One region of the Arthrobacter sp. NPDC089319 genome, then DNA from elsewhere that is predicted to be linked to it. Evidence: riboswitches for the same ligand, from Rfam matches in the RefSeq annotation. Region 1 holds a riboswitch; each other region holds the start of a gene.
What was found. Region 1 has a riboswitch for S-adenosylmethionine ahead of AB0N75_RS02955 (acyl-CoA dehydrogenase family protein). Riboswitches for the same ligand answer to the same signal wherever they lie in the genome.
Positions count from the first base shown of each region.

Region 2: it holds a riboswitch for S-adenosylmethionine, as region 1 does, so the genes downstream of both, AB0N75_RS13890 (bifunctional o-acetylhomoserine/o-acetylserine sulfhydrylase) here and AB0N75_RS02955 (acyl-CoA dehydrogenase family protein) in region 1, are expected to answer to the same signal.
Region 3: it holds a riboswitch for S-adenosylmethionine, as region 1 does, so the genes downstream of both, AB0N75_RS17720 (flavin reductase family protein) here and AB0N75_RS02955 (acyl-CoA dehydrogenase family protein) in region 1, are expected to answer to the same signal.

Region 1 is NZ_JBFBGZ010000002.1:26,188-30,767, reverse strand. Features, by position in the region: gene AB0N75_RS02965 (APC family permease) at 1-1,243, opposite strand, end outside; gene AB0N75_RS02960 (acyl-CoA dehydrogenase family protein) at 1,258-2,532, opposite strand; gene AB0N75_RS02955 (acyl-CoA dehydrogenase family protein) at 2,598-3,836, opposite strand; SAM riboswitch class IV at 3,912-4,026, opposite strand; gene AB0N75_RS02950 (zinc-binding dehydrogenase) at 4,329-4,580, shown strand, end outside.
Region 2 is NZ_JBFBGZ010000009.1:31,671-36,250, reverse strand. Features, by position in the region: gene AB0N75_RS13905 (PDR/VanB family oxidoreductase) at 1-815, shown strand, start outside; gene AB0N75_RS13900 (CPBP family intramembrane glutamic endopeptidase) at 925-1,704, shown strand; gene AB0N75_RS13895 (VOC family protein) at 1,864-2,505, opposite strand; SAM riboswitch class IV at 2,705-2,819, shown strand; gene AB0N75_RS13890 (bifunctional o-acetylhomoserine/o-acetylserine sulfhydrylase) at 2,887-4,212, shown strand; gene AB0N75_RS13885 (homoserine O-acetyltransferase) at 4,293-4,580, shown strand, end outside.
Region 3 is NZ_JBFBGZ010000017.1:13,415-17,994, forward strand. Features, by position in the region: gene AB0N75_RS17715 (aldo/keto reductase) at 22-1,011, shown strand; gene AB0N75_RS17720 (flavin reductase family protein) at 1,008-1,514, opposite strand; SAM riboswitch class IV at 1,557-1,671, opposite strand; gene AB0N75_RS17725 (prephenate dehydratase) at 1,769-2,638, opposite strand; gene AB0N75_RS17730 (hypothetical protein) at 2,735-2,938, shown strand; gene AB0N75_RS17735 (hypothetical protein) at 2,957-3,337, opposite strand; gene AB0N75_RS17740 (hypothetical protein) at 3,504-3,716, opposite strand; gene AB0N75_RS17745 (hypothetical protein) at 3,994-4,425, shown strand; gene AB0N75_RS17750 (amino acid ABC transporter ATP-binding protein) at 4,451-4,580, opposite strand, start outside.

The sequences.
Region 1 (4,580 bases):
GCCGACGGAAGAACACCAGCACGGCGACGCTGGTGAGCGTCATCAGCACCACCACGCCCAGGGAGGAGAATCCGGCGAACCAGGTGTAGAACTGCACGATCGGGTCCCATCCGGCCACCACGGCGACCAGCAGGAACAGGGCCACCACGGCGGTGGCCGCTCCGGAGGCCCGGTGCGGAGAGCGGTGCTTCGGGTGGGTGCTGGCCAGCTTGGTGGGGAATACTCCCTTCCCCGAGAGCTGGAAGAAATAGCGTGAGCTGATGTTGTGGAAGGACAGGATGCACGCGAACAGGCTGCTGGCGAGCAGGACCTGGACAATGTGGCTGCCGGCCGTGCCCAGGTAGAGCGCGGTGGTCTCGGACAGCAGGGTGCCGGGTGCATCCGTGGCCTTCTGCACAATCCCGGTGTCGCCCCAGACGCTGATCAGCAGCCAGCTGGAGAGCGCATAGAAGCCGCCCACCACCAGCAGGGCCACGTAGGTGGCCCGCGGGATCGTCTTGTCCGGATCGCGGGCCTCATCCCGGAACACGGCAGTGGCCTCGAAGCCGATGAAGCTCAGGATGGCGAACAGCAGCGCGATCCCGGGTGCCCCGGACAGCACGGTTGACGGAGTAACGAACCCGGTGGAGAGGCCCTCCGCGCCGCCGCCGCCAAAGACGATGGCGGCGTCCAGGACCAGCACGATCAGCACTTCGGCCACCAGCAGCACAGCCAGCACCTTGCCGGACAGCTCGATGTTGCGGTGGCCCAGCCAGGCCACGGCAACCAGCGCGGCGGCCGCCCAGACCCACCAGGGCAGGGCGGGGCCGCCGTAGGCGCGAACCACCTCATCGACCGCGGGGGCAAAGAGCCCGTAGACGCCGGCCTCCAGCGCGAGGTAGGAGAGCAAGGCCACGAAGGCCGCGCCCAGTCCGGCGCGGCGGCCGAGGCCCTTCTCCACGTAGCTGAAGAACGCGCCGGCCGACGGCACATGCGGCGTCATGGTGGTGAAACCGACGGCGAACAGCAGCAGGATGGCGGTGGCCAGCAGGTAGATGAACGGGAGACCGGCGCCGTTGCCGCTGGCGATGGCCAGCGGAACCGTTCCGCCAATCACGCCCAGTGGCGAGGCCGCGGCCACCACGATCAGCACGATGCTGGCGACGCCCAGCCGGCCGGAGAGCCGCGGTGCGTTTCCGGCGTCGGGCGAACCGGCGGTTGCGACCTGCGGGGCAGCGACGGTTTGGGGGTTGGAAACAGACATGGCTTGCCTTCTTCTTAGACGGCCGCGGAAGGTGCGGCGGTGCTGTGGGGCTGGCGGGCGGCGTCGGCAGTGGCCTCGCCGATCGTCCAGATGAACGGGGGTTCGGTGGCGTTGACTTCCCAATCGCCGACGATCCGGGACTTGTAGATGTACGGGTTGTGCGTGGCGACCGTGCGGGCGTTGCGCCAGTGCCGGTCCAGCGCCTTGCCGGTGCTGGTGGAGGAGGCGCCGAGCGTGTTGAACAGTTCGCCGGCTGCCTCCGGCACCAGTGTGCTGAGCACAATCTGGGCCTGGCCGGATTCCAGTTCGACGGCGACGTTGGCCGCCTTCTCGGCATCGGCGTTTTCCTGCCGGGCGGTGAACACCCGGTCCAGGCTGCGCGCCACGCTCAGGGTGGTTGCCCTGGCGGCGTAGGCCTTGGCGCTGATCTCGCCGACCACCTGCAGGATCTGCGCGTCGTGCCGGACCAGCGGCGCGTTGCCGTGGCCAAACACCCGCTTGCGCTCCCGCACGTTGGTGGCGGCGTCAGTAGTGACGGCCTGCGCGATGCCGGCCAGGGCCACCAGCAGGATGTGCTGGTAGAGCGCCGTCTGGTACGGGAAGCGGTCGGCGAACGCTGACACGTTGGCGCGGTCCACCTCGGCGTCGGTAAACACCGTGGTGCCGCTGCCGGTCAGCCGCTGGCCGAAGCCGTCCCAGTCGTCGTAGGTTTCCACACCGGGTGTCTTGGTGGAGATGATCACCGAGACGTCCGAGCCGTCGGGCCGCTTGGCGGTGACGTCGATCCAGTCGGCGAAGATGGTGCCCGTGGTGTAGAACTTGCGCCCGTTCAACACCAGCTTGCCGCCGGATTCAGAGAGCACGGTGGCGGTTCCGCCGGCGCCCGGTTCGGTCCACGCGTTCCCGGCCAGTTGGCCGGAGGCGAAGCGCCGCAGCCAGTTGCTGCGGTCCCCGCCGCGGCCGTGGTGGTACAGGTTCTCCTCCACCAGCGCTATGTGCGAGCGCAGCGCCTGAGGAATGTTGCTGTCCGCGGCGGCCAGCTCGATCAACAGTTCGGTGAACTCCTCCCAGTCCAGGCCGTCGCCTCCGAGATCGGCGGGGATCCGGGCGGCGCCAAAGCCGGCGTCCTTCAGCCAGCCGATCTGCTCAAACGGCAGCTCGCGGTCCAGTTCGCGGTCCAGCGCTCCTGCGGTAATGCGCTGGAAGATCGGACGGTACTTGGCGGCCGCCGCTTCGAAGGCCGGCGTCGAGTGGACGGACGTTGTTGCGTGGTCAAGGGTTTCGGTCATGGTGGTGCTCCTGGAGGTCTCCGCCGTGCACGGCCGAGGTGGGACGGATGGGAATGCGGGGCGGATCAGGTGTAGAGCGAGATCGGCTGGATGTCGCCCAGTAGGAAGTGGGCGCCGACCTCAACTTTCTTGTAGTCCACCGGGTCGTGCAGGGTGTGGGTGCGGACATTGCGCCAGAAGATGTCCAGTCCCACCGCGGTTTTCGCGGAGGAAGAGCCGGTCACCTCGAAGATGCGGTTGGCCACTTCCACGCCCACCTCCGTGGAGACCACCTTGAGCCGGGCGATCTCGATCTCGACGCCAGCGCGTGCTTCGGCCGTCAGCTCCCCGCCGACGGCGATGGCGGCGTCGAAGCGTTCGTTCGTCCGGTCTGCCAAGGCCTCCACGGCAGCCACCCGGGACGACAGTTCCCCATAGACCCGCTGGGTCAGCGGATCCTGGGCGTAGGTGTCTGCGTTGCTGAGGAACCAGGAGTTCTTGCGCGCCAGGGTGATCTGGCGGCCGCGCTCCAGCGCGCCCTGCGCGATGCCCAGGTAGAGGTTGCCGAACGCCAGCTGGATGTACGGCGTCACCAGGGAAGAGAAGGGCTCCTCCCCCACCTCGCCGATGATGTCAGCGGAGGTGACCAGCACGCCGTCGTACTTGACGGAGCCGCTCGCGGAGAGGCGCTGGCCCAACGCGTCCCAGTCGCCGAGGAAGGAGATTCCGGCGCGGTCATGTTCCAAGGCCAGGGCCAGGAACTTGCCCTGATCCGGACCGGAGGTGATCGCGGCGTTGACCAGGATCGCGTCGCCCACGGATGCGCCGGTGGAGAAGTGCTTGACGCCGTCCAGCCGGTAGCCGTCGCCATCGGGCACCAGATCCAAGTTAGGGTCCACCGGGTTGACCGAGTCGCCCCAGGACCAGCGGCCCTGGGCGGAGCGGCGGAGCAGGCGTTCCTGGACCTGCGCGTTGCCGTAGAAGACCACGGCACCGAGGTTTGCGTAGTGGTAGGCCAGGATCTGCGCGATCGACGCATCGGTGCGGGCTAGGATGCGCACGGCGTGCAGCGCGCTTTCCCAGTGTCCGCCCTCGCCGCCCCACTCGCTGGGGATGATCAGGTTGAACAGGCCGGAACTGCGCAGCAGCTCCACTTCGGCCTGCGGGTCCGCATTGCGCCGGTCCCGCTCCAGCACGTCCGTGCTCAGCACGGCGGCCACGCCCTCGGCGATCTGCTGCCAGTGGGCGAGTTCTTCGCGGCTGGCCTGTCCGCTCCAGGGGGAACGGCGGGTCTGCTGGTTTTCTTCAATGACGACGGCGGTCATGGCGCCTCCTCGTGCAGGGGCTCCCGCCTGCCGCACCGCGCGGCAACCATCACAGTCGACGACGCAGCCTGGCGGGGGCCGTACTTGCCGGGCACCGATCTGTGCGCGGCCGGATCCTCATCTGGGGCACCCCGCTACGGAAGAGGGTTGCCGCCCAACCAGCCAGAGCTTGTCGTTGGGACTCTTGATCTTGGGGAAAAGTCTGCCGGGCCCCATCCGGCGCTGTGAAGCATGTGACGGGCCATGACGTTCCACTGCCGAATGTTACGGACACCCCCATCCGACGACGGCGGCCCCCGCCTTCCTGTGGATCGTTCCGCTCCCTGCCGGTACCCCGCGGCGCCGGGCCGTCCGGATGAATTCCGGGCGAAGATGAGCTCCAGTCCGACGACCCCTGTGGGCCTTTCCGCGACGGGACTAGGGTGAAGTTGCGCCACCAATTTCGGCCGGTCCGGGACGTCGACCGTCCCGCCGCTCAGGGGGGTTCGAAATATGAAGGCATGGCAATTTACCGGGACGAACAAGCCGCTGGAGCTCAACGAGGTGGAGGAGCCGCACGCCGGCCCCGGCGAGGTGGTGGTGGACGTCAAGGCCTCCGGTGTCTGCCACTCGGACGTCACCACGCTCGATGATCCGGGCTGGATGGCGCTGTTCCAGCACGGGCTGCCCCGCACCATGGGGCATGAGTCCGCCGGGGTGATCAGCGAGGTCGGCGACGGCATGGGCCACTGGAAGGTGGGCGAC
Region 2 (4,580 bases), on a different contig from region 1:
ACGGCCTCCTGCGCCAGTACTCGCTCTGCTCCGTGCGGACGGACCGGTCCGTTTGGCGGTTGGGCATATTGCGCGAGCCGGAGGGGCGCGGCGGCTCGGCCTACGTGCACGACCTGTTGCGGCCCGGGACCAAGATCCAGGTGCGGGGCCCGCGCAATAACTTCGTCCTGGCACCGGCGGACAGCTATGTCTTCATCGCCGGCGGCATCGGCATCACCCCCGTGCTGCCGATGATCCGCGAGGCTGCCGAACGCGGCATACCCTGGCGGCTGGTCTACCTGGGACGCAGCCGCTCCTCGATGGCGTTCCTCGACGAGATCGAGGCACTCGGCGGTGACATCCACATCCACGCCGACGATGAGAGCGGTTTCTACCCGCTGGCCGAACTGCTGGCTGAACAGGACGCGGCAACCCACGTCTACGCCTGCGGTCCCGGGCCGCTGCTCAATGTGATTCAGTCGATTGCCGACGGCTGGGAGGACCCCGGACGTTTCCACTGCGAGCGTTTCGCGGCCACCGGCGATGCCCCGGCGATTCCCGACGGCGGGTCATCGGCCTTCGTCGTCGAACTGGCCGACGGTACGGAGGTCCCGGTGGGCGCGGACGAGTCCATCCTGCAGGCGCTTGAGGCGGCCGGACTCAGCCCGCTGAACTCCTGCCGCGAGGGAATCTGCGGAACCTGCGAAACGCCGGTGCTGGACGGCGAGATTGACCACCGCGACTCGCTGTTGTCGGATGCCGAGCGTGCCGCCGGGGACACCATGATGATCTGCGTATCCCGGTGCAAGGGCAGGCGGCTGCTCCTGGACCTATAGCGGGGGAAGCCGCCGGCGGAACGGAAGCCGATGCAAGGCCGGGGGAGCGTTCAACCTGGACCCTGCCCGGATGTCGCCGGCCCCCGGTTCACTTGGCAAGATGGTGGTCATGGACAAGCAGAAGGTCGTGACCGCGAGCACACCGCGCACGCTGGGCTACTACCGGGCGGAAGTTCTCATTGTGCTCGGGCTCTCGCTGGGGCAGTCGGCGGTCTACGCCGTGGTGAACCTGCTGGAGAAGATGACCCGCGCTCCGCTGGCCTCGCAGACGACCACGTTGAACCCGGTGCTGAACCAGCGGGAAGTCTTCGATTTCGTGTACCAGATGCTCGGCATCCTCTTTGCGCTGGTACCGGTGGCCCTGGTGCTGTTCCTGCTGACCTCGGCGGGCCAGTCGGCCTTCCGCTCGATCGGGTTCACCTTCTCCCGGCCCCGGGTGGACTTCGGCCTGGGCTTCCTGCTGGCGCTGGCGATGGGTGCCGGCACGCTGGCCGTCTATGCCGCCGGCCGGGCGCTGGGGATCACCACCGCGATCGTCCCCGCGGCGTTGGACGAATACTGGTGGACCGTGCCGGTGCTGGTGCTGTCGGCGCTGCGCCACGCCATTCTCGAAGAGGTGGTCATGGTGGGCTACCTGTTCAACCGGTTCGCCAAGTTCGGCTGGGGGATCTGGACCACGATCTTCGTCAGCGCCGCCCTGCGCGGGACCTACCACCTGTACCAGGGGATCGGGCCGGGCATCGGAAACTTCCTGATGGGCCTGGTGTTCGGCTACGTCTATTCGAAGGTCAAGCGGGTGATGCCCCTGGTGGTCGCGCACGCGCTTTTGGATATCGCCGGTTTCGTCGGCTACGCGCTGGTGGGCCCGGCCATCGGCATCGGTACCTAAGACGGCGTACCTAACGGTCGGCCGAGAGGATGCTTGCCGGGGACAGGCAAAAGGCTCCCGTTCCGGCCTCTTGCGCCACCGTGGGTGGGAGCAAGAGGCCGGAACGGGAGCCCTGCGTAAAAAAGCGAGCCGTGCACCGGGCCGGACGAGACCGGAACCTTAGAGTTCGACGATGCCGTTCGCGGTTTCGAAGCGGACCGACATGATGCCCGGCGTGCCGTTCGGCGCGGTCCACGCAACCTTGACGTCGTCGAGCAGGTCATCCACCGGGGTGCCCAGCCAGTCCGCCACGCGATCCGAGGAACCGGCAATGGTCAGGCCGATCAGCTTGACGGATGCCGGGCGGGCGTTGGACGGGTGAAGCGCCTCGGTGCCGTCATCCCAGCGAAGCATGTAGGGAACCTGCGGGTCGGCGATCAGGCCCTTGATGCCGATCTGCTGCCAGGTCAATTCCTGGCCGTCCGGGAACTTGCGGTTTCCGGGAACCGCATGGCGGCCCAACCGCTCTTCGAACGGGGTCAGATCGTCCACTTCCACGCACCAGCCCATCCAGCCGCCGCCGGCTTCGGAGCGGGCACGCACGGCCTGCCCGAAGGGGGCTTTGTCGGACGCGGGGTGGGCCAGGACCTCCACCACTTCCAGGTAATGGTGGTCGGTCAGCGGGAAGATCATATTGCGGGTGCCGAAGCGGGGGTGCACCCCGCCCTTGACTGCGTCAATACCCAGAGCTTTGGAGATCCGCTCTGAGGTGGCAGCCAGACCGTCGGGCTCAACAGCATATGAAACGTGGTCGAAGCGCATAGCCATATCTTGGCACTTTGTGAACCCTCTCTCGACTTAGGGTGACCTAAGTCACCAGTATCCGGCCGGATGTGGCTCGAAGATCCATGTCTGGCAGGTGCTCACACCACCAGATTGGGGCGGAAAAAGCGCCGCTGCGGGCGGTCATAAGGTGTCACATTGTTGCGGCCGGGCGGGCTCTCCGCTGAGACTGGACGCAGGTCATGAGTGCCAGCGTGAAACCCCGGTTTGCTGGCCGGCAACCCTCCAACCGCGGTGGGGTGCCCCGGGTGAAGACCAGGCAGCCGCCATCAGGCGGTGCGCAAGCGCGGGTCACACCCGGGATAGACATGCCGGCACGGCCGGATCCCGGATGACCCCTTCCCATGAAGGAGTTGCACCATGTCCAATGCAGACTGGTCCTTTGAAACCCGTCAGATCCACGCCGGCCAGGAGCCGGATGCCGCCACCGGCGCCCGTGCACTGCCGATCTATCAGACCACTTCGTTCGTGTTCCCCAGCGCCCAGAGCGCCGCGGACCGCTTTGCCCTGTCCGAGTTGGCGCCCATTTACACGCGGATCGGCAACCCGACCAGCGAGGCCGTTGAGGCCCGGGTCGCCAGTCTGGAAGGCGGTGTCGGCGCGCTGCTGTTGGCCTCGGGCCAGGCCGCATCCACGTTCTCCATCCTGAACTTGGCCGAGGCCGGCGACCATATTGTGGCCAGCCCCAGCCTGTACGGGGGCACGTACAACCTGCTGCGCACCACGCTGCCCAAGTTCGGCATCGAGGTGACGTTCGTCGAGGATCCGGACAACCTGCAGCAGTGGCGCGACGCAGTGCAGCCGAACACGAAGGCGTTCTTCGGCGAGGTGGTCTCCAACCCGCGCCAAGATGTTTTGGACCTGGAAGCGGTCAGCAGCATCGCCCATGAGAATGGCGTGCCGCTGATAGTGGACAACACGCTGGCCACCCCGTACTTGATCCGCCCGATCGAGTGGGGCGCAGACATCGTGCTGCACTCGGCCACCAAGTACTTGGGCGGCCACGGGACGGCCATCGGCGGCGTGATCGTGGACGCCGGTACCTTCGACTTCGCTGCCAATCCGGAAAAGTTCCCGGGCTTTAACACCCCCGACGAGACCTACAACGGGCTGGTCTTCGCCCGCGACTTGGGCGTCGGAAGTGCGCTCGGCGCCAATCTCGCCTACATCCTCAAGGCCCGCGTCCAGCTGCTGCGCGACCTGGGGTCCGCGGTCTCCCCGTTCAACGCCTTCCTGATCGCCCAGGGGCTGGAGACGCTGAGCCTGCGGGTGGAGCGCCACGTGGCCAATGCGCAGAAGGTCGCGGAATTCCTCGAGGCGCACGACGACGTTGCGTCCGTCGCGTACCTCGGCCTGCCGTCGAGCCCCTGGTACGACCGCGGCCGCAAGTACGGTCCGAAGGGCACCGGCGCCATCGTGTCGTTCGAGATCAAGGGCGGGATCGAGGCCGGCAAGCGTTTTGTGGACGGCCTTGAACTGCATTCGCATGTGGCCAACCTCGGCGACGTGCGCTCGCTAGTGATCCACCCGGCGTCGACCACCCACGCCCAGCTTTCGGCCGAGGAGCGGCTGACCGCCGGCGTGACCGACGGTCTGGTCCGGCTCTCCGTGGGCATCGAGAACGTCAACGACATCATCGCCGACTTGGAGGCCGGTTTCCGCGCCGCCAAGGGCTCGGACGACTAGGCAAGCAGGTAGAACGCAGCGTGACGATCGTGCAACCGCAGGAACTGGTGGATCAGGCGACGGATGGCGTCCTGCGCAGGATGCCAGTAGGTGCGCTGGAGCTGGAAGCCGGCGGCTATCTGCCCGAGGTTGTTCTGGGATATGAAACCTGGGGCACCCTGAACGCGGATGCCTCCAACGCCGTCCTAATCGAGCACGCCCTGACCGGCAGCACGCATGTGGCCCGCGGTGCCTCCAACGAGGAGGGCTGGTGGGACGACCTGGTCGGTCCCGGGGCCACCATCGACACGGAGCGCTATTTCGTAGTGGCCGCCAACATGGTTGGCGGCTGCTACGGCTCCACCGGCCCGGCGACGCCGGCACCAGAT
Region 3 (4,580 bases), on a different contig from region 1:
GCCCAGCGAAGGGACACACCAATGGACGACGCCGGATCCCGCCTGATCTTCGGCAGCATGGGTTTGGGCGGTGGCTGGGGGAGCGGCCCGCTGGAGGCCGCCGACGTCGCCGCTGCCCACACAGCCGTGGAGGCGGCACTGGACATCGGCATCAGGGTATTCGATCACGCGGACATTTACGCCCACGGCAAGGCGGAGGCTGCGTTCGGCCGGGTGCTGGCCGAGCGGCCGGAACTCCGGGAAGCCTTGCAGTTGCAGAGCAAATGCGGCATCCGGCTGCCGGTTCCCGGACTGGTGGGCCAGTACGACTCATCCCGCGAGGCCATCGTGGCCGGTACCGAGGAAAGCCTGCGCCGCCTGCACACCGACCATCTGGACACGCTGCTGATCCACCGGCCGGATCCGCTGGCCCCGGCGGAGGAGATTGCCGAGGCGTTCAGCCGCCTCCGGCTGGCCGGGAAGGTCCGCCGCCTGGGCGTCTCGAACATGTCCGGCGAGCAGATGCGGTGGCTGCAGGCCGCGCTCGACGAGCCGCTCGCCGTCAACCAATTGGAAATGAGCCTGTACCGGCGGGACTGGCTTGAATCCGGGGTGCTGGTCAACCACCCGGAAGGCGCCGCCGTCGGCTTTCCGCACGGCACTTTGGAGTACTGTGCTGCCCACGCGGTGGAGTTGCAGGCCTGGGGCTCGCTGGCGCGGGGCCGCTACAGCGGCCGGCCGGCGGAACGGGCCGCCGGCACAGCTGACGAAGCTGACGGCGACGGTGGTGCGGCAGCGGATCGCGCGACGGCAGCCTTGGTCTCCGAGTTGGCCCGGGACAAGGGCTGCACGCAGGAAGCCGTAGTGCTGGGCTGGCTGCTGCGCCATCCGGCCCGAATCCGACCGGTCGTCGGTACCAGCAATCCGGAGCGGATCAGGGCCTGCGGCCAGGCTGAGGAGATCGGCGCGGCAATGACCCGGCAGGAATGGTACGCGCTGTGGGTGGCGGCGCGGGGACGCCCGCTGCCCTAGACGAACGCGGGCTGTACCAGCCGGCGGAACGAGGAGTCGTGGAAGACCAGCGGTTCGTGCGCGCCGACGTGCGTGCTCAGCGCGTGTACCTCCAGCAGCACCACCTGGTGGTCACCGGCCGGGAACTCCTGATGCACCGAGCAATCCAGCCACAGCGCTGCCTCGTTGAGGAAAAGCGCGTCCCGGTCGGTGCGGTCCAGGCTCAGCCCGGCGAAGCGGTCGCCGCTCTTGGAAGCAATCTGGCGGCAGACGCCGTCGTGCTCCGTGCTCAGCACCGACACGCCGATCCGGCCGGCGTGGCGGAGCAGCGGCCAGGTCCGCGAGGTGTTCTGGACGGCGAACATCACCAGCGGCGGCTCCAGCGAAACGCCCACGGTGAAGGAGGAGGCGACGATGCCTTGCGGCTCACCGTCGATGACGGCGCAGAGCGCTGCGATTCCGGAGGGAAAGCGCCCGAAGGCGGAGCGCAGGGTGTTCGGGGTCAAGTCGTTGTGCAGGGACATGGCCATCCTTGAAGCTCAGGCGCATCCGCTGCTGCCGGAGGATACGCGTACTTGCCTGCCGACAAACCCGGCGGGCCGAATCATCACCTGGAGCACCCCGCTACGGTAGAGGGTTGCCGGCCAACCAGCCAGGGCTGTGAAGTTGGCGCTCGTGATTCATTTCCAAGGTAAAGCGGGACGTGGCCTCGGTCAAACGCGGGTAACAGTTCGTCAAGAACTCCCCGTGCGCGGCATCGGCAGCAGGGTCCGTTGCCTTAGGCGTCGGCCGGCTGTTCCGCGCCGCGGTTTAACCGGAACGGGTGGGCGGGATAGACGCCCAGAATCCGGATTTCGGTGGTGAAGAATTCCAGTTCCTCGAAGGCATGGACCATTGGCTGGTCCTCCGGATGGCCTTCGACGTCCACCATGAACATGGTGGCCGCGAATTCGCCGCCGACCATGTAGCTCTCCAGCCGGGTCATGTTGATGCCGTTGGTCGCGAACCCGCCGAGGGCCTTGTACAGCGCCGAGGGAACGTTCCGCACCCGGAAAACAAAGCTGGTCACCGCGGGACCGGGCAGCTCCTCGCGGCTGGGGACGGGCCGCCGGTCCGCCAGCACCACAAACCGGGTGGTGTTCGTTGGATCGTCTTCCACTTTCTCGGCGAAGACTTGCAGGCCGTACAGCTCAGCGGCCATCGGCGGCGCGAGCGAGACCTTGGTGGGATCGTTCCACTCGGCAACTTCACGGGCCGACCCGGCGGTATCGCCGGCAATGACGGGCGTCAGCCCCAAACGGCGGATCAGCTTCCGGCACTGTCCCAGGGCATGGATGTGGCTGTGTACTTCACGGGCCTGTTCCACGGTGGCCCCGGGAATGCCGAGCAGGCTGAAGCGGATGGGCAGGAAGAATTCCTCCACGATCTGCAGCGTGGTCCGGGGCAGCAGGGCATGGATGTCCGCCACGCGGCCGGCGATCGAGTTGTCAATGGGGATCATGGCCAGTTCGGCCTCGCCGCTGGTGACGGCGGCGAAGGCGTCTTCAAAGCTGGCGCATGGCACCGCGTCCCAGCCGGGCCGGACCTCAAGGCACGCCATGTGCGAGTTCGAGCCGGGTTCACCTTGGTACGCGATTGCTGGAGCCATGGGCGAAATTATCCCACCGGGAGGGCCCGTGGCCTTATTCGGCGGGCTCCGGCCGGCGTCACAAAGCCGGAGCGAAGCGCCGATAGAGTGGAGGGCGTGGAAGGATCCAATCCCCGTGCCGTTGCCCTCGGGCTCGCTGCTGCCGTCGTCGCCCTCTTCGCCGTCAGCCTGACGGTGATGCCGTCCATCATGGGGCTGGACATCATGCCCCCGCTAATCGTGGTGTCCGTGCTGCTGCTGATCGCCGCCGGCGTGCTGGCCGGAATGGCTATTGCTGCCAAGCGGTCGGGGCGGCGCTAGCGCAGGGCTATTAGGCGGTCAGGCGACGACGCTAAAGCCTCCGGTCCACCGGAGCTTCTCGGCGGCGGCCAGGGAGATCTGCAGGAATCCCAGGGCCTCGAGGGCCCGGGACAGAGCGCCGGCATCGATGGCGTTCAACCCGGCGGCGGTGACCACCTCGGCCAGCTGGGACTTGGCCGCGGCGTCGTCCCCGGCCATAAGCACGGTGGTGGGCAGGCCGCCGACGGTGCCGGAGGACAGCGTGGCAGCGAAGGTGGTGTTGAAGGCCTTGACCACGCGCGAATCCGGCAGCGAGGCGCTGAGCTCGGCTGCCGCCGAACTGTCGGACGGCACGGTGAGCGAGTCGAAGGTTTCAAAGTTCAGCGGGTTGGTGATGTCGACGACGACCTTTCCCGCCAACTGGTCGCCGCAGCTGCGGACGGTGTCGGACAGGCGGGGTAGGGCACCGCGAGGATGACAATGTCGCCGGTTACGGGCCGGGCGTCGTCATGGTCGAACGACTCGAAGCCGGGAGTCAAGGCCCGCGGCGGGCCCGTGCTGGTGGGCCCAGCCGGAGTGGCGGATCCTAGTCGAGGTCGGATTCCTGAGTGATGCCGTAGGGCACGTCGTCGCTCAGTTCCACAGTGAACTGCCCGGGCCCGGTGCGGGTGACCAGAATGCCGCAATCGCCGTCGATGGCCGCGATGGATTGCAGTTCTTCCACCGCAGCATTGAGGAGGTCGTGGGCCTCGGAGGCCGTCTGTGCCGTCAAAGACTTGGTAGCCAAAGTCGTGGCCATGGTTCTGCCTTTCGTGACCGGAGGCCGCCGCAGAGGAGAAAGCGCGGGATGGGTAGCTTCCGGCCGGAACGTGGTGCCATGCGGAACGGTGCATGGAAGTTTACATTCTGCCATTCCAATGGACATCAGATGAATTATCAAGCGGCGTGGCGTGGAACACCTCTCCGGATTCAGAGGTTCTGGCGCGGATTTGGCGGGGTTCGGCGGCGGGGGAGTGTGGCCAAGAATACGTCGTGGAGGCCGACGTTACGCGGGCGGGCTGCCGATAGTGGGAAGCATGAACTACCGCTACATCCCCTCAGCTGCCGGCCTGACCGTTTGGGGCATCGTCCTCTTCGTTGCAGGAGGTGCGGTGAGCGGCTGGATGTCCGCCTTGGCGGTCCGCGAGTCCTTCCGGGACGCCACCAGCGTGTTCTACAGCTCGAACGCGGAGGTCTACACCGGCTTTGCGGTCCTGTTCGCGGTGGTTTCGATCGCCGGCTTCGTGCTGCTGACGGTAGGGATTTCGCGCGCCGTGAAGCGTGCCGACCAGCGGTACGACGGCTGGTTCCGGACGCTGCAGCCCGGGATCGCGGCGGCTCCATACCCTGCGCCGCTGCCGGCGGCTCCGGTTCAGGGCAACGAACGCGCTCAGGCACCCGGGCCGGGAACCCCAAGCACGGGAATCCCGCCGATGCCGATGCGCGGGCCCGCGCAGCCCGGCCGCTAGCGGCAGCCGTCGTGGATTGTCCGGCCTAGAACGGGTTCAGCAGCCGGTGGACGAACTGCCGGGTGCGCTCCTCCTGCGGCTCGCGCAGCACCTGGTCGGGGTGGCCGCGTTCCACCACCACGCCGCCGTCCATGAACACCACTTCGCTGGCCACT